Regions from separate parts of the Arthrobacter sp. 1088 genome, predicted to be linked through region 4. Evidence: riboswitches for the same ligand, from Rfam matches in the RefSeq annotation. Region 4 holds a riboswitch; each other region holds the start of a gene.
What was found. Region 4 has a riboswitch for S-adenosylmethionine ahead of J2Y41_RS11815 (DUF1737 domain-containing protein). Riboswitches for the same ligand answer to the same signal wherever they lie in the genome.
Positions count from the first base shown of each region.

Region 1: it holds a riboswitch for S-adenosylmethionine, as region 4 does, so the genes downstream of both, J2Y41_RS07810 (homoserine O-acetyltransferase) here and J2Y41_RS11815 (DUF1737 domain-containing protein) in region 4, are expected to answer to the same signal.
Region 2: it holds a riboswitch for S-adenosylmethionine, as region 4 does, so the genes downstream of both, J2Y41_RS05695 (hypothetical protein) here and J2Y41_RS11815 (DUF1737 domain-containing protein) in region 4, are expected to answer to the same signal.
Region 3: it holds a riboswitch for S-adenosylmethionine, as region 4 does, so the genes downstream of both, J2Y41_RS13015 (aminotransferase class V-fold PLP-dependent enzyme) here and J2Y41_RS11815 (DUF1737 domain-containing protein) in region 4, are expected to answer to the same signal.

Region 1 is NZ_JAVDSM010000004.1:227,684-232,080, forward strand. It holds gene J2Y41_RS07805 (bifunctional o-acetylhomoserine/o-acetylserine sulfhydrylase) at 1-1,169, shown strand, start outside; SAM riboswitch class IV at 1,321-1,435, shown strand; gene J2Y41_RS07810 (homoserine O-acetyltransferase) at 1,450-2,571, shown strand; gene J2Y41_RS07815 (hypothetical protein) at 2,578-2,979, opposite strand; gene J2Y41_RS07820 (winged helix DNA-binding domain-containing protein) at 3,023-4,162, opposite strand; gene J2Y41_RS07825 (SGNH/GDSL hydrolase family protein) at 4,192-4,397, opposite strand, start outside.
Region 2 is NZ_JAVDSM010000003.1:153,979-158,375, reverse strand. It holds gene J2Y41_RS05700 (sodium:solute symporter) at 1-890, shown strand, start outside; SAM riboswitch class IV at 1,053-1,172, shown strand; gene J2Y41_RS05695 (hypothetical protein) at 1,188-1,487, shown strand; gene J2Y41_RS05690 (hypothetical protein) at 1,497-1,691, opposite strand; gene J2Y41_RS05685 (VIT1/CCC1 transporter family protein) at 1,970-3,133, shown strand; gene J2Y41_RS05680 (matrixin family metalloprotease) at 3,278-4,090, shown strand; gene J2Y41_RS05675 (matrixin family metalloprotease) at 4,208-4,397, shown strand, end outside.
Region 3 is NZ_JAVDSM010000007.1:172,159-176,555, reverse strand. It holds gene aroA (3-phosphoshikimate 1-carboxyvinyltransferase) at 1-538, shown strand, start outside; gene rsgA (ribosome small subunit-dependent GTPase A) at 541-1,656, shown strand; gene hisN (histidinol-phosphatase) at 1,711-2,523, shown strand; SAM riboswitch class IV at 2,705-2,818, shown strand; gene J2Y41_RS13015 (aminotransferase class V-fold PLP-dependent enzyme) at 2,850-4,259, shown strand; gene J2Y41_RS13010 (class I SAM-dependent methyltransferase) at 4,363-4,397, shown strand, end outside.
Region 4 is NZ_JAVDSM010000006.1:268,013-272,409, reverse strand. It holds gene J2Y41_RS11835 (glutamate--cysteine ligase) at 1-493, shown strand, start outside; gene J2Y41_RS11830 (hypothetical protein) at 490-1,086, opposite strand; gene J2Y41_RS11825 (O-succinylhomoserine sulfhydrylase) at 1,097-2,305, opposite strand; gene J2Y41_RS11820 (rhodanese-like domain-containing protein) at 2,306-2,716, opposite strand; gene J2Y41_RS11815 (DUF1737 domain-containing protein) at 2,713-2,979, opposite strand; SAM riboswitch class IV at 2,994-3,105, opposite strand; gene J2Y41_RS11810 (NtaA/DmoA family FMN-dependent monooxygenase) at 3,272-4,397, shown strand, end outside.

The DNA.
Region 1 (4,397 bases), on a different contig from region 4:
CCGAGCTCGCCCCGATCTACACGCGGATCGGCAACCCAACACAAGACGCCGTGGAGCAGCGGATCGCCAGCCTCGAAGGCGGGCTGGGCGCGTTGCTCCTTAGCTCAGGACAGGCCGCGGAAACCTTCGCTATCCTGAACATTGCCGAGGCCGGAGACCATGTCGTCGCGAGCCCCAGCCTCTACGGTGGCACCTACAACCTGCTGGCGCACACTCTGAAGAAGTTCGGCATCTCCGTGACGTTCGTGGAGGATCCGGACAACCTGGACCAGTGGCGGGACGCCGTGCAGCCCAACACCAAGCTGTTCTTCGGCGAGGTTGTGTCCAATCCGCGCCAGGACGTGCTGGACATCGAGGGTGTTTCACGCGCTGCGCACGAGGCTGGCGTGCCGCTCATCGTGGATAACACGCTCTCAACCCCCTACCTCATCCGTCCCATCGAGTGGGGTGCGGACATCGTGGTGCACTCGGCTACCAAGTATCTGGGCGGCCACGGCGCGGCGATCGCCGGCGTGATCGTGGACTCCGGAAACTTTGATTTCGGCAAGGACCCGGAGCGCTTCCCCGGATTCAATACTCCGGACCCCAGCTACAACGGACTCGTTTACGCCCGGGACCTTGGCAAGGATGGCGCGCTCGGAGCCAACCTCTCCTACATTCTCAAGGCGCGCGTGCAGTTGCTGCGCGATCTGGGTTCGGCGGTTTCCCCGTTCAACGCCTTCCTCATCGCCCAGGGCCTGGAAACCCTGAGCCTGCGCGTCGAGCGTCACGTCTCGAACGCCACCAAAGTGGCTGAATGGCTGGAAGCCCATGACGACGTCGAATCGGTTGCCTTTGCGGGCCTGCCGTCCAGCCCTTGGTACGACCGCGGCCGTAAGTACGGGCCAAGGGGTACCGGTGCAGTGGTGGCATTCAACATCAAGGGTGGCGTCGAGGCCGGCAAGCGATTCGTGGACGGCCTGGAGTTGCACTCCCATGTTGCCAACATCGGTGACGTCCGCTCGCTGGTTATCCACCCGGCGTCGACTACCCACAGCCAGCTCACGGTCGAACAGCAGCTGGTTGCGGGCGTGAATCCAGGCCTTGTCCGCCTCTCCGTGGGAATAGAGCACGTGGACGACATTATTGCTGATCTTGAGGCCGGTTTCCGGGCTGCCAAAGGCGCTTAATCGCGCTGCTGGGGGAGCGGCCGCCCGCCGTCGAAAATTCGCCGGGCGGCCCTTCGCGGTGCGTGTTCCTGAACGAAGCGGCGCCAAACCGTCACACAGCTGTCACATTCTTCGCCAAGACAGCGGTATTTTTCCTAGACTCTACGTATTAGGTCATGAGTGCCAGCGACAGCCCCGGCTTGCTGGCCGGCAACCCTCCTCCGCGGTGGGGTGCCCCGGGTGAAGACCTGGCCTGTCGCACGCAAGGCGGCAGGCAAGCGCGAGGTTAGGTGTCAAAGGAATGACCATTACTGCTACAGCACCCCCCAAACCGGGCAAAGAAGACGGGACGGTCAAGTACGCCGGCGTAGGTTCACTGGAACTTGAAGCCGGCGGTTTTCTCCCGGATGTTGTGCTTGCCTACGAAACCTGGGGGCAGTTGAATGCGGATGCGTCCAACGCAGTCCTGGTTCAGCACGCACTGACGGGCAGCACGCATGTGGCCCGCGGTGCTACTGATGAGGAAGGCTGGTGGGAGCAACTCGTTGGTCCCGGCGCGACGATCGACACCAACCGGTTCTTCGTTATCTCCATCAACATTGTCGGCGGCTGTTACGGCAGCACGGGCCCATCGTCAGAGGCGCCGGACGGACGGCCCTGGGGATCCCGCTTCCCACTGATCACCTTGCGCGACAGCACGGTGGCTGAAGCCCGGCTCGCGGATGCCTTGGGGATCAAGGCATGGCACGCAGTCCTTGGCGGTTCCATGGGTGGGGCGCGGGCACTTGAGTGGGCGGTCACCTTCCCTGAGCGTGTTCAGCGGTGCGCGGTTATTTCTGTGGGCGCCTACAGCACAGCCGAGCAAATTGCTTTCGCCCAGTCGCAGACGCTCGCCATCCGCCAGGACCCGAACTTCAACAACGGCGATTACTACGGTGGACCAACTCCTGAGGCAGGCCTTGCCCTGGCCCGACGGATAGCGCACATCACGTACCGGTCAGCGCTGGAGCTTGATGTCCGCTTCGGCCGGGAAGCCCAGCACCAGGAGACGCCCCTGGCCGCTGCGGTCCTGGGGGAGCGTGGCCGCTACCAAGTGGAAAGCTACCTCGACCACCAAGGCACCAAGCTGGTGCGCCGGTTCGATGCGAACAGTTACATCGCCATCACCGAGGCGCTGATGTCCCACGACATCAGACGGGGCCGGGGCACCTTGAAGGAAGCCTTGGCTGCCGCCACTGCTGAATTCTTTGTGGCAGCCGTCGATTCCGACCGCCTCTATTTTCCGGCCCAGTCAGTGGAACTGGCGCAAAACCTGCCAGGCAATGTGCCCGTCCACGTGATCGAGGCCCCCATCGGCCACGATGGCTTCCTGACCGAAATCGGCCAACTATCGAAGCAGCTTCGCGAGGCCTTCTTCGCCTAAGCCGGCTCAGCCGTTCATGATGTCGCCGCGCTGCTTCATGTAATCCTCCATGGCAATTTCGCCGTTGCTGAACTTGAGGTCCAGTTCGGCCAGCTTGCGCGCGCGGAAGCCTTGCTGCTCAGAGCCGCGGTGGCTCGGAAACGTAGGTGAAGAAGCGTTCGACGCCGGTCCTGGCGGCGGTGGGGCATCGGCAGGGCGGATGGTGGTGGGCTGCGTGGGATAGCCCGGATAATTCGGCTGCGGGTAACCCGGTCCCGGAAGATTCTGCGGGGGATAGCCGGGGCCCGGATAATTCGGGCCCGGGAAATTGCGGTCCTGGAGCCGCCGCGCCCGGGACTTGTTGTACATGCGTATCCCCATGGGAATCAGCCACGAGCAGACGATGATCCAGAAGATCAGATTGTTCACGGTGCAGGCCTCCTAGGTCTTAACCCAGCTTAGTCCCGCAGTTTCACACCAGCTTTGTCTCCATGCCCAGGAACCTCCCGTAGCGTTCCACTTCTGCCTCCAAAGCTTGTTGTTCGGCTGTTGTGAGTGGCCTGTTCATTCTGATGTCGAGTTCGCAGATCCCACCCGAGAAGCTGTGGCGCCACCATCCGGTCAACCTGCCATCGAGCAACACCACGTGAATTGGAGCATCGCCCTCGGGGAAATAGGGCGCCCTGCCGCCGAGGTAGTGCCTCGATTGTGAATAGCCCATCACGTACTCGTCGTAGCACTGGATGAGATCGACACGGGGAAGTCCTGGCCCATCGTCACCTGGTGGGGGAGTCGCTGCAAGTGCCTCCACATCTTCTGCTGGCAAGTAGAAGTCCAAGCCGTCGACCGCCACGGTTGCCAAGGCGCCCGGAACGGACTCTTCAGCTACCTGCAAGCCAAGCCGTACATCCTTGATGGTCAGTCCGGACCACGCGGCACAGTCCTTGATGGTGGCAGGTCCCCGGCTGCTGAAGTACCGCAGGGCCAGCTGGCCCAAGGCCCATTCGCGGTCGCCGTCCTCCATCAGGGACGTATTGCCGTCGGGCACACGTTCCTCGAACAAGGCGTATGTCTGTTTCAGTGCACCCCCTGCAGAACGGACCGGGCTGCCGCTCACCAGGATTTTGCTGATCTCGGCGTGCATGAGGTGGTAAACGAAGCCAAGGCCTTTGCCGGGGAGCCCCGCCTTTTCCAGTATTCCGGCTAGTTCTTCGCGTGTTTTGTGGGCTCCACCGGCCACCGCTTCGGCAAGGATGTGCCCACTGCGGGCGGCTGCGTGCTCATCAACTCCCGCCTGCCGGTACATGCCCTTGTTGCCTTGATGAAGGCGATCTGCAGACAAACCCATCAACCAGCCGAGGTCGTCACGGTGCACAAAATGCCACGTCGGCCGCAGGATATGCGTCCGGAGGATCCTGCCGTCAGCCACCGCCTGCTCCACCTCATCGGCAGTGCTCCCGACCGCCCTTTGGGCGAGGCTCCACCTGGCATACGGAAATTCCTGCGACTGCACCGCCAGGAGGTTGCGCAGAACATCATCAACGTTTTCGCCGTAGGGAGCCCGCAGCTGCTGACGGCGCAGGCGCAGGGGGACAACATTGTTAGGCTGCATCGAATCCTCCCGGCCGCAGTCCCATCAGCTCAGCCGCGCGGCAGCATGGTGCCGTTGGGGCCGAAGACCGGTCCCGGCGTCGGGCGTTTGGGGGTAATGCCGTCACCGGAGGATCGATGCCGCAACCTGCGGATAACCCACGGAACAAAGTACTCGCGGGCCCACACCAGATCCGAGGATCGGGCCTCGCGCCAGGTGCGGACCGGCAGGGGCTTGGGCACCAGGGGCTCAAGGG
Region 2 (4,397 bases), on a different contig from region 4:
AGATCGACGGAATCGGCGTCCAGACGATCATCACCTACTTCGTCGTGTACACACTCGGACTCCTGATCGGCCAGGACATCTGGCAGCGCGTCTTCACGGCCAAGACTCCCAAGGTTGCACGCTGGGGTGGAGCGACCGCCGGCGTTTACTGCATCCTCTACGGTGTGGCCGGTGCCTTGATCGGCCTGGCCGCCCGGGTGGCGCTCCCCAACATTGATGTCGCCAACCTCGGCAAGGACGTGGTCTACGCCGAGGTGGCAACCCACATCCTGCCCATCGGCATCGGCGGCCTGGTCATGGCCGCAGCTGTTGCAGCCATGATGTCCACCGCTTCAGGTGCCCTGATTGCCGCCGCCACGGTGGCCCGCGCAGATGTTGTTCCGTTCGTGGCCAGCTGGTTCGGCAAGACCATCAACACGGACGACACCGAAAACCCCGAGCACGACGTCAAAGCCAACCGTTACTGGGTTCTTGGCCTGGGCATCGTCGCGGTGTTGATCTCCATGGCCGCGCAGGACGTGGTTGTTGCCCTCACCATTGCTTACGACATCCTTGTGGGCGGCCTCCTCGTCGCGATTCTTGGCGGCCTGGTGTGGAAGCGCGGCACTGGTATCGCTGCTGCATGGTCCATGGCAGTGGGCTCGGTATTGACGTTGGCCTTGTTGATTCTGTTCGCCACTGGAGTCATTCCAAGCGTCGACGGCGTCTACGCCAACGAGCCCATCTACTACGGCCTCGCGGCCTCGTTCGTCGCCTACGTGGTGATTTCCCTCCTCACGCCGCCCACCGAACCCGAAGTCCGGGCCGCTTGGGAAAAGCGCGTGGCCGGAGCGGTATCTGACGAATTGCCCTTGGAAGCCCACCCCGTCAGCAGCCACAACGCCAGCTAACGGCCCAGGGCCGCAAGGCATCAGATAAGGACTGAACAAAGCAATGTTCGACGGCGGCGCCGCCCCTTCCCGGGGCAGCGCCGCCGTTGCGCTGTGCGGGGGCGAGCGGATCCGAGGGCCACACTTCTCCCGGACAGCACTCCTCCAGTACAGTGGTCCCAGCTTCAAGAGAGGTGGCGCCAAGCTCCGACTGGCCACACACCAACCCCATGTTCACGGGTGGTTCGGATGAGGAAGCGGCCCGCCCCGGACCAGAGACAACCGAGCGGGCAAGAGCACTCCCCAAAGGAGCAGTCCTTGCCGTACCAAGGCGTTACCACCCCAAGCCAAAGCAGCCCCACCAAAACCGAAGCGCCCACTGTTCCGGTGATTCCCGGCGTCGACCTTGTCCTTGGGACGGTGACGCTGTTCCTGAACGGTGGCCTGGCCCGGTTCCGGCACCCCGAAGCGCGCCTGTTGGCGCATGCCCTTGCCCAGGCTGTGCGTCCATCGCGGTGGTGTGAATCGTCGAGGACGTTGACGGTGACTGTTGCAGCGCTCGGGCGTCCGGCGGGACTGGAGCGGCATTTCACCTTCGGTGAAGACGGCCCTGCCTAAGAAACGGTCCTAGAATTCTTCGTCTTCTTCCCCGCGGAATTCTTCGGTTTCATCCAGGGGGACAACCCGCTCGTCGTCATCCGGGACGTCGATTTCCTCCACCCAGGGTTCGTCGACTTCCTGGTCGTCGCTGTAGTCGTAGGCGGGATCCGACTCGATGGTCTCCCGTTCGGGGTGGTTGGCGTGCGGTTCGGTGGTGTCCATGCTGCAACCTCCGTCTGGTGGGCTGGCAAGCAGCCTGCTGACCGAGTGCGGGGAGGGCCCCCGCCCCTGTCCTTCCATCTGAGCACTGTGCCTGAAGAGGGTCAAGGCAACGGCCCACATGGACCCAGGGAAAGGCTCAAGGCAGAGGATTGCAGCTTCGAAAATTAAGGCATGCCGAACATTCCAACTAAGGAATACCGGCCAAAAATCCGCGCCAATAAGCGGTACAGTGGGCGTGCAATGGGGCTGCAACTACCCCACCCAGCACAGGAGAAAAAGTGCAGAAGCGCCAGGAATCCCACGGTTCGTCGAGCCCCGCTCCGGACCCCGCCCCCGGATCCGGAACACCGTCCCAACCAGCCCGGCCCACACCGGCGGACATCAGGCGCTGGCGTCAATACCTGGCCGACGAGCGTGCCGAAGCCGCCGTCTACCGGGAACTCGCCCAGCGTCGTGACGGCGAAGAACGGCAGATCCTGCTCGCCCTGGCCGAGGCCGAGGGAAGGCACGAGGCACACTGGCTCAAGCTCTTGGGAGAACACGCCGGAATGCCGAAGGGAGCTTCCACCCGCAGCCAGCTGCTGGGCTTCCTGGCCCGGCACTTTGGTTCCGTGTTCGTCCTCGCGTTGGCGCAGCGCGCGGAAGGCCGCTCCCCCTACGGAGCCGAACCTGCCGCGACTCCAGCCATGGTTGCCGACGAACAAATCCACGAAGAAGTTGTCCGGGGCCTTGCCACCCGTGGCCGCAACAGGCTCTCCGGTACCTTCCGTGCCGCTGTTTTTGGCGCCAACGATGGCCTGGTGAGCAACCTTTCACTGGTCATGGGTATGGCAGCAACCGGCGTTCCCAGCCCTGTGGTCCTCATGAGTGGCGTGGCCGGTTTGCTGGCCGGCGCCCTGTCCATGGGTGCTGGCGAGTACGTTTCGGTCCGCTCGCAGCGGGAGTTGCTCAGCGCCACGCTGCCCACGCAGGCAACCCTCACAGCCGCCCCTTCTTTGGACATCGAGCACAACGAGCTTGTGCTGGTGTACTTGGCCCGCGGCATGACCCGTGAGGCAGCCGAGCACCGTGCCGCCGAACGCATGGGACTCTTCAGCTGCGACTGCGATCCCAGCTTCTCCTTGCAACCGGAGAAAGAGCAACCCGCTGACAACCACGAAACCGTGGGGTCTGCCTGGGGCGCTGCGATGTCCAGCTTCTGCTTCTTCGCCTCGGGTGCGGTCGTGCCCATCCTTCCGTTTATTTTCGGCATGACGGGTGTGGCGGCACTGATAGTAGCCGGTGTACTGGTGGGGATCGCGCTCCTGGCGACTGGCGCCGTCGTCGGGCTGTTGTCCGGGACCTCACCGCTGAGCCGTGGCTTCCGGCAGCTGGCGATCGGCCTGGGCGCCGCGGCCGCCACCTACGGGCTTGGCCTCGCGTTCGGAACGATGATCGTCTAGGCGGTAATGTTGGTTCGTCCTCCGCGCGGCCCCGCGTGACCGGGGCGTAGGGAATGGAGAACCGTGGATTCGGAGCAGCCGCCATTGCGCGCGCCAAAACACCGTCGTGCGGGCACAACCCTCCGGATTCTTCGCGGCGTCCTCATGGCCGGTGTCGCCGCGGTGGTGGCTGTCCTTGTCAGCGGTTTGCTCCACGGCGATCCCCGGATCATCGGGCTGTTTCCGGGCGTGGCCCTGCCCAATTCGCCCAAAAGCGAGCCGATCCAACAGACCCCGGCACGCGCCCTGGACGCGCCGCCTCCAGGAATCGACGAGGCCGACGCCCCGCTCGCATCGCCGCCGCCCCCAGCCAACGCCAGCGATTCATATAAGTTCCTGGCAACCAACGACGACGGCACTCCGGTTGGGTACTCGCCGTGCCGTCCCCTGCACTACGTGGTGAACGACGCCACCGCGCCTGAGGGTACGGATTCACTGCTTGCCACCGCAATCGCCAATATTTCCGCGGCGTCCGGAATCCAGTTCATCAACGATGGCAGCACGGATGAGTTGCCCACCACTAAGCGCGAACCTTACCAACCATCCAAATATGGTGACCGGTGGGCACCCTTGCTCATTTCGTGGACCACGCCTGAGACTGCTCCTGCGCTGGCTGAGAGCGTCATCGGCACGGGCGGCAGCACCATGTACTCACTCAACAACGGTCCCAAGAGCTACATCACGGGCAGCCTGGAGCTCGACACCCCGCAAGTGGCGGAGCTTCTGGCCGAGGAGGGCGGTTCGGACTACGTGCTGGCGGTCATGCAGCACGAACTGGGGCACGTCATGGGTTTGGATCATGTTGATGATCCGGTTCAGCTGATGTACCCGGAGATCGGCGCCCCTGACGGTTTGGCTGCCGGCGACCTGAACGGCCTTCACCTCCTGGCCTCGGCTCCTTGCCGCAAGGACATCTGAAGCAGCGCAGCTTCCCAGGAATCGCCATGGACTCGCGGTCCCATGGGTTCTATCCTGACGGAAGCGGCCGACGGCGGCGCCCCACCGTCCGATTGGGCCGTCCCGTGAGGGGGTTCGATGGAACCTTATGGGTCGCCAGAGTGGCCAGACCCCTATCCCCCGCCGCCTTACCACCCGGATGCCAAGCCGCCGCCCAGGCCTCCCATCAAGCACAGCAGCATCGCGGCCATCCTGTTCCTGTTCGGCATCCTTGGTTTGGTCTGCGCCGGCGCCTACTTCAGCGGCGAACTTCAAAGGTTCTGGTCCG
Region 3 (4,397 bases), on a different contig from region 4:
CCGGATCCCCAACTGGCCCACCCAGACCACCCAGGTGGGTGATCTTTGGCGGTCCATCCTGGTTGAGATGGGTGCCACGGTGACACTCGAAAACGGCACTCTCACGGTTAAGGGCGGCCCGGAAATCAAAGGCGCCGACTTCGACGAAACCAGTGAGCTCGCGCCCACGGTCGCTGCGCTGTGCGCACTGGCCACAGGCCCTTCACGGCTGACCGGCATCGCGCACCTCCGTGGCCATGAAACCGATCGGCTCGCCGCGCTGGCCGCTGAAATCAATCGGCTCGGCGGAGACGCAGAAGAAACAGCTGACGGCCTGATCATCCGCCCGGCCACGCTGCACCCCGGCGTCGTACACAGCTACGCCGACCACCGCATGGCTACGGCCGGCGCTATTTTGGGGCTCGCCGTTGATGGCGTCCAGGTGGAGGATATTGCTACCACCTCCAAGACGATGCCCGAATTTCCGCAGATGTGGGAGGCCATGCTGCAGCAGGGCACGGGCGAGGACGAAACCGTCACCAGTGAGGCCAGCAACTGACCATGGGCCGCGACGCACGCTCCTGGGACGAATCCGACGTCCGGATCCGTCCGAACAAAAAAGGATCAAGGCCCCGCACCAAAGACCGCCCCAGTCATGATGACGCGGTCATTGGCCGGATCATCACGGTGGACCGCGGGCGCTACACCGCCATCGTTGGAGAAGACTCCTCCGATGAACGCATTATCATCGCTGCCCGCGCGCGTGAACTGCGACGAAACCCCGTCGTCCCCGGCGATTTCGTCGCCTTGGTGGGCGATGTATCGGGAGAGCCGGATACCCTCGCGCGGCTGGTCCGCATAGAGGAGCGCAAGACGCTGCTGCGGCGCAGCGCTGATGATACCGACCCCATCGAACGAGTGGTGGTGGCCAACGCAGACCAACTTGTGGTGGTGGTCGCCGCGGCCAATCCGGAGCCCCGGACGGGCTTTATTGACCGTGCTTTGGTTGCAGCCTACGACGCCGGGATCGAGCCGCTGCTGCTTGTTACCAAAGCAGATGTCAAGGATCCGGCGGAGCTGTTATCCAACTATCTCAGCCTGGACTTCCCGATCATCATCAGCCGTACGGCAGATGATGAAGCGTCCGGTATTGACGCCCGCTCCGACGACGGACTGTCCGCCAGGCTGGACAGCCGCGCCGTTGCCGAATTGCGGGCCCACCTTGATGGAAAAGTCACTGTCATGCTGGGCCATTCGGGCGTCGGGAAGTCCACCATGGTCAATGCCCTGACTGGAGCCGAACGGGCTACCGGTGGTGTCAACGCCGTCACCGGTCGGGGCCGGCACACGTCGTCCTCGGCGTTGGCCCTGAAGCTGGCAGACGCCCCACCGGGTAGCTGGATCATCGATACCCCCGGTATCCGCTCCTTCGGACTGGCGCACGTGGACCCCGACCGCATCCTGCATTCCTTCCCCGACCTGGAACCGGGCACAGAAGCTTGTGAACGCGGTTGCAAGCACGATGCCGGCGCCATCAATTGCGGACTTGATGCCTGGGTGAACGAGGGACACGCGGGTCCTTCCGGAGTGGCCCGTTTGTCTTCGCTCCGGCGGCTGCTGGGCGCGGACCCGCGTTTGGAAGCGAAAGAGACCAAGGAATTGGGTACGGTCAACTAAGTGTCGGCGCAAGGCGATCCAACCGCAGGGAACGTTTCACGATAGTTTGGTGGCATGACCCAACCCGTTTCCAGCTACAACGACGACCTGCGACTGGCCCACGTGCTGGCGGATTCCGTGGACGCCCAAACCATGGACCGCTTCAAGGCCTTGGATCTGCAGGTCGAGACCAAGCCTGACCTTACGCCCGTGACGGATGCCGACAAGGCTGCGGAAGAAGCCATCCGCGGCCAATTGTCGCGCTCGCGCCCCCGTGACGCCGTCCTCGGCGAGGAGTTCGGCAGCAGCGGCCACGGCTCCCGGCGTTGGATCATCGACCCCATCGACGGCACCAAGAACTTTGTTCGGGGCGTTCCCGTGTGGGCTACCCTGATCGCGCTCGTTGACGAAGGCGAGCCCGTCGTTGGAGTTGTCAGCGCCCCCGCGCTGGGCAAGCGCTGGTGGGCAGCAAAGGACATGGGCGCCTACATGGGCCGCTCCCTGGCATCAGCCACCCGGCTCAGGGTGTCCAACGTTTCGCGGTTGGCCGATGCTTCAATGTCATATTCCAGCCTCTCCGGTTGGAAGGAACGCGGCAATCTGGACGAGTTCCTGGGGTTGACGGAAGACATCTGGCGCACGCGCGCCTATGGCGACTTCTGGTCCTATTGCCTGGTAGCCGAGGGGGCTGTTGACATCGCCTGCGAGCCAGAGCTGAATCTTTACGACATGGCAGCACTGGTTCCCATCGTGACGGAAGCCGGCGGCCGCTTCACCTCATTGGAAGGCGAGGACGGCCCCTTCGGCGGCAACGCCCTGGCCACCAACTCCATCCTCCATTCGGAGGTCCTCAAGCGGCTAAACCCCGCATTGGATGACCTCCTCTGACCCGGCGGACCAACAAGCCAACCGGCTGAGCATAGAATTTTCGACGGCGGAAGCCTCATTTTCGGGGCATCCGCCGTCTTTTCTTCGCCCAAAACCCGGTTTCCGGACCCTTCGTAACAATCTGCTTAACAAAGCGAAGCGACTTTGGAGCAGGCCAGATGCGTGGCCTAACCTCTTTACAGGTCACGAGTGCCAGCGCTAAACCCCGGTTTGCTGGCCGGCAACCCTCCATTCGCGGTGGGGTGCCCCGGGTGACGACCTGGCCGGTCCGGAACGGATACGGCAAGCGCGGATCCCCATAGGGGGTCCCTCTTGAGTGAGGTCCCATGAGCACTGCTACGTTCAACTCCACCGTTCTGCCGTCCCTTGCGGTCGAAGAAGCAGCGCACGAAGCCGCTGCGGGCAGGCCCCTGGCCGCCGTCACAGGCGCGGAGCTGCAAGCGCCCCTGATCCAGGGTGGCCACGTCCGCTACGCCAACCTCGACTACGGGGCATCCGCTCCCGCGTTGACCATCGTTTCTGCGTATCTCAACGAGATCCTCCCCTACTACGCCAGTGTCCACCGCGGCGCGGGCTACGCTTCCCAGATCAGCACCTCGGTCTACGAGAACTCCCGCGACATCGTCCGTGAATTCGTTGGCGGCCGTCCGGATGATTCCGTCATCTTCACCCGGAACACCACGGACTCGCTGAACCTGTTGGCGGGCTGCCTCCCGCAACTCGACGGTAAGCCAACGGGCGAGGTCCTTTACCTGGACATCGAGCACCATGCCAATCTTCTTCCCTGGCAGGGCGTCCCCCACCGCAGTGTCGTAGCTGCTTCGACACTGACCGCTACCTTGGCCAAGCTCCGCGAGGAACTCAGCCAAGGCGGCGTATCTCTGCTGGCGGTCACCGGTGCCTCGAACGTGACCGGTGAAATCCTGCCGATCGCCGAACTCGCAGCACTTGCACACGAATACGGTGCCAGGATTGTGGTGGACGCCGCGCAGCTTGCTCCCCACCGCCGCATCAACATCGCCGCCGCAGACGTCGACTACATCGTGTTCTCCGGCCATAAGCTCTACGCTCCGTTCGGCGCCGGCGTCGTTGTGGGCCGTCCCGACTGGCTCGACGCCGGTACCCCCCACCTGGCCGGCGGAGGCGCTGTTCGTGAGGCGCGCCTGGACTCGGTCAGCTGGGCCTCAGGTCCCGCCCGCCACGAGGGCGGCTCCCCCAACGTCCTCGGTGCGGCAACATTGGCCCGGGCGACACAGGTGCTCGCCGGCTTGGATCAGGATGCCTGGCATGCCCATGAAGCTGGAATCCGCTCCTACCTCGTACAGGGACTTGAAGCAATCGACGGCGTGACGGTCCACCGGATCTTCAGCGACTCCGAGGACACCATCGGCGTGGTCAATTTCTCGGTGGAAGGATTCGACGCCGGACTGGTCGCCGCCTACCTCGCCGCCGAACACGGTGTAGGACTTCGTGACGGCCGCTTCTGCGCCCATCCCCTCCTCAAGCGGCTGGGCCTGCCGTCCGGCTCACTGCGAGCCAGCTTCGGCGTGGGCTCCCGCCTGGAGGATGCCACACGGCTGCTGGCTGGAATCGAGGAACTCAAGCGCACGGGTCTCGGCTGGGACTATGTAGTGGACGAAGGCCGCTGGGTGCCGGCCAACGACCACCGCAGCTACCCGGAATGGGCACCAAACACGCCCGGCACCGCAGGGGCTGCACCCTGCACCATTGACTGACACAGCACTATTGACTGAAACAGCACGGTTGCGGATGTACACGTACTGTGCGGTAAATTCGTAGGGTAACCGGCGTTCGCGGTAAAGGAGTCTGTGCGTGGCCGTGCCTTCCCGTAGTGTTTCCGGCGGAAGTGTTTC
Region 4 (4,397 bases):
GGTTGCGGTGCTTGTGAGGGCATTGGTTGAGACTGCTTCCCTTGAAATGCTCGACGGCGTTGAGCCCGCCTCGGTTCCGACTGCCCTGCTCCGGATGGCGAGTTGGCAAGCGAGCAATTCCGGACTTCGGGGAGACCTCCTGGACTTTGGCGACTTCCGTCCCCAGCCGGCAGCGGACGTGGTCTGGGCTTTGGTGGATTACCTGAGCCCTGTCCTGGATGACCAAGGTGAACTGGAGCTGGTGAAGGCCGGAATCGCGGACGTTCTTGAGCGCGGGAACGGGGCCCGGGAGCAACGCGAAGCAGCAGAGCGTTTCAACAACCGGCAACGTGACGCCCGGAATCCGCCAGGGAGTCCGCCGAGCAGGGAGGCCTTGGGGGCGGTGGTTGGGCATGCGGTGAAGGCGACGATTCGTGGTGCTGCCGCGGATGCACGCAAGGACCCGGCCCCCAACCTGACGGCGCCCATCCTGACGAGGGTCCGCAGGCCTTAGGCTACTGCGGAGTCAGTCCCGTCCCATGTCATCAGGTAAGCCCCCGCCAAACCCTCGACGAGGTAGAACACGAACGGCGGGATGTCCTTCTTCGCCACAAGGATGGCGCCGTAGATGGGCGCGCTGGCTGCGGCCGTGATTCCGATCCACCGTTTGGTGGGCAAGGAAAGAAGGCTTCCACCGAGCGCAGCCAGGGCAAGAACGTGGAGCCCGGAATAGGCAAGGAACGGCGCATTCGATCCACGGCCGTAGGCAAAGCGTTCCAGATCAGCGGCCCGGCGGGACAAACTGGAGACAAAGAGCGGAGCACCTGCCACTAAAGCTGCGGCGGCTGCAACAGCCCAACGCTTCGCCTGTCCGTGCGGAAGACGACGGGCAAAGGCTGCGTATCCCACCGGCACCGCGACTGTTCCAGCAGCAGCGAGGTGCTGGCCGATCACCCAGCCACGCTGGCCGGCCTCAAGCATACGGAGACGTTCAGCGGCATCGGGGGTGATGTAGACACGCGATACAGGCGAGATCCCTGCAAACCACACCGCCGTACCGGCAACGATGACTGCTCCGGCACGGCGATGGGGGTGGTTCCCGCTCATGGCAGCAAGGTTAGACCTGTTTGAGGGCCTTCTCCAGATCCAGAATGAGATCGTCCACGTCTTCCAGGCCAACGGACAAACGGACCACGCCGTCGCTCAGCCCAATGGCCGCACGCCCTTCGGGCCCCATGGCCCGGTGGGTGGTGGTGGCCGGGTGCGTGATGAGGGACTTGGAGTCGCCCAGGTTGTTGGAGATGTCGATGACGCGCAGACCGTCCAGCAACGCAAACGCGGCATCCTTGGCCGAACGCCCGGAGGAGGGCAGCAGCTCGAAGGTCAGCACGGTACCGCCGGCCTTCATTTGCTTGGCCGCCAGCTCGTACTGAGGGTGCGATTTCAGCAAGGGGTACTTGACCCAGCTGATGGCAGGCTGCTGCTCGAGCCATTCCGCGATTTTCAAAGCAGAAGCCGAGCTGTGGTTCACCCGCAGGCCGATCGTCTCCAGGCCCTTGGTCAGCACCCAGGCGTTGAAGGCGGAGAGTGAAGGTCCGGTGTGCCGCATCAACTGCTTGACCGGGCCATCGATGAATTCCTTGGTGCCCAGGATTGCGCCGCCGAGGACACGCCCCTGGCCATCGATGTGCTTGGTTCCGGAGTACACAATGACGTCCGCGCCCAGGTCACCGCAACGCTGGAGCAAGGGAGTGGCAAAGACGTTGTCGACGACGACGGTCGCTCCCGCAGCATGTGCCAGCTCGCTGACGGCGGCGATGTCCACGATTTCCTGCATGGGGTTCGAGGGCGACTCGAAGAATACGGCGGTGGTCGGTTCGGAGAGGGCAGCCCGCCACTGGTCGAGGTCGGGACCGTCGACAAACACGGTCTCTACGCCCCAGCGCGGCAGGATCTCGTTGAGGATCACGAAGCACGAGCCGAACAGGGAACGGGCGGCAACCACGCGATCACCGGCAGCCAGGAGGGCACCCAAGGCGGTGAACACCGCGGACATGCCGGACGCCGTCGCGAAGCATGCCTCGGTTCCTTCGAGCAACCGCAACCGTTCCTGGAACGTGGCTACAGACGGGTTGCCGTAGCGGGAGTAAACGAAGCGTTCGTCCTCGCCGGTGAAGGCGCGTTCGGCGGCGGCAGCGGATTCGTAGACGAAGCCGGAGTTCAGGAAAACGGGTTCGGACGTCTCCTGGAAGTTGGTACGGTCAAGGCCGCCGCGTACTGCCTGGGTGTCAGGGCTCCAGCTGGCGGCATCGGGATTGAAAGTCACTTAGTCGTTCCCCAGGTTGGTTGGCAGGCCGCGGTTCTTCCAGCCGTTGATAGTCCGTTCGCCGTAACGGTCAGGGTCACCTTCGAAGCCCTCAAGCACGTTGTAGGCGGTGAACCCGGCCTGCGTCGCGGCGATGGCGGCCGAGATGGAGCGCTGGCCTGAGCGGCAGATGAAAACGAGTTCCACGCCCTCACCCTCGGGTGCCTGCTGCTGCAGGTCCTCGATGAAGCGGGAGTTGGGAATGCCACCGGCGAGGTTCCACTGAATGAACAGGGGATCATTCTCTGTGGCTTTGGTGTCCGGGATGCCGATGTGGGCCCACTCGGCCTCGGTGCGGACGTCTACCAGGATTGCGCCTTCTTCAAGCTTGGCCCACGCGTCCTGCGGGGTCAGGTCACCTGCGTAACTCATGCGTGTCCCTCGAATGCTTCTTCGTCGTCGTCGTTCTCCAACTGGTCAACAGCATTCGCGACGGCGGCGTCTGCGTTGGCGATGGCAGCGGGCAGGACGACCGCCTGCGCCACGATGACATCCGTGCCATTGAACGTGGCTGCCGGGCTGCCGTGGAGCACGTAGCCGTCGGCGAGGGCCGTGGTGATCCGCTCGCAGAATTCACGGGTATCCGGACCTGTAATCAGGCGGTAGGAGAGTTTTTCTTCAGTGGGTTCAGGCATTGGCTGGTGCTCCTCAGTCACGCTTGCAGTTCGAAGTGTCGATACGCCGAGTAGTCACCTGAGGCACCCCGCCGGAGAGAGGGTTGCCGACCAGCAAGTCAGGGCTTGGCGCTGGTGCTCATTACTCAAGAAAAACGTAACATCCCGCGGCGGCGGCCCGCACTTGCAAGCGGTTACGCGGTCGTCATGTTGCGTAACCGGCCGGTGCTGGAGTAGCAGCCCAAATGTGACGCCCCGGGAGCATAATTGACGCAGTACGACCCCCTGTAACTTCGCAAGAAATCAGGTCGCGGTGAACGGACAAGGCAGCTCTACACTCAAGCCCATGCTGCATTTTGGATGGTTCGTGGGGCACGGTTTTGGTGTCCAGGGATGGGGAACTCCCGGCTACAGCCTGGGCTACGACTGGAAGAAGCCCGCCCTGTATCAAGACGCCGTCCGCGCGTTTGAGCAATCCGGCCTTGACCTCTTCATCATCGAGGACTCCCTTACTGTTCCCGATACCTATGGCGGCACTGCCGAGGTCTCGCTGGCACACGCCTCCTTTGCGCCCAAACATGATCCTTTGGCTCTGGTGCCGTACCTTCTGTCCGCCACCGAGCACCTTGGAATCGTCCCGACGGTCAGTGCATCGTTCTATCCGCCTTTCACTGCGGCCCGCCTCCTGGCCACGCTGCAGCACTTCTCCGAGGGGCAGTTGGGATGGAACGTCGTAACTTCCGGCAGCGACCTCGCAGCACAGAATTACGGTTTGGACCAGCAGATTGAACACGACCTTCGATATGAGAAGGCGGAGGAATTCGTCGACGTCGTCCGGAGGCTTTGGCGGAGCTGGGAACCGGACGCCGTCCTTGAGGACGTTGAGGCCGGCGTGTTCGCCGACCACACCAAAGTGCACCCCATTAACCACCAGGGTGACTTCTTCAAGGTCCGCGGTCCCCTCAACACCGCACCTCTGCCGGAGGAGCCCGTACTGGTGCAGGCCGGCGCTTCTCCCCGCGGCAAAGCGTTCGCGGGTGGGCATGCAGACGTGGCGATCGCCTTGGCCCGTGGCGTTGACGGCATGAAGGCCTACCGGGATTCCATCCGTGCCGAGGCTGCCAAGGCGGGCAGGAACCCCGACGACGTCAAGGTACTTTTCGTGCTAAAGCCCACCGTGGTTGGTTCATCGGCCGAGGCCGGGGAGTTGCGTGCGCAGCGCCGGGAGCTTACCCAGCGTGATATCGACAGCCAGCTCAATTCGATCTCCTACCTGTCCGTGATCGACTTCAAGCAATTCGACCTTGATGCGCCGTTGCCCGAATTGAGCACTAACAGCAACCAAGGCACGTTGGAGCACTTCGCCAAGGCGGCACCTCCGGGGTCTACCCTGCGCCAGATCCTTCAGGCACGCAGCGGTGGCGCCGGTGATTCGATCA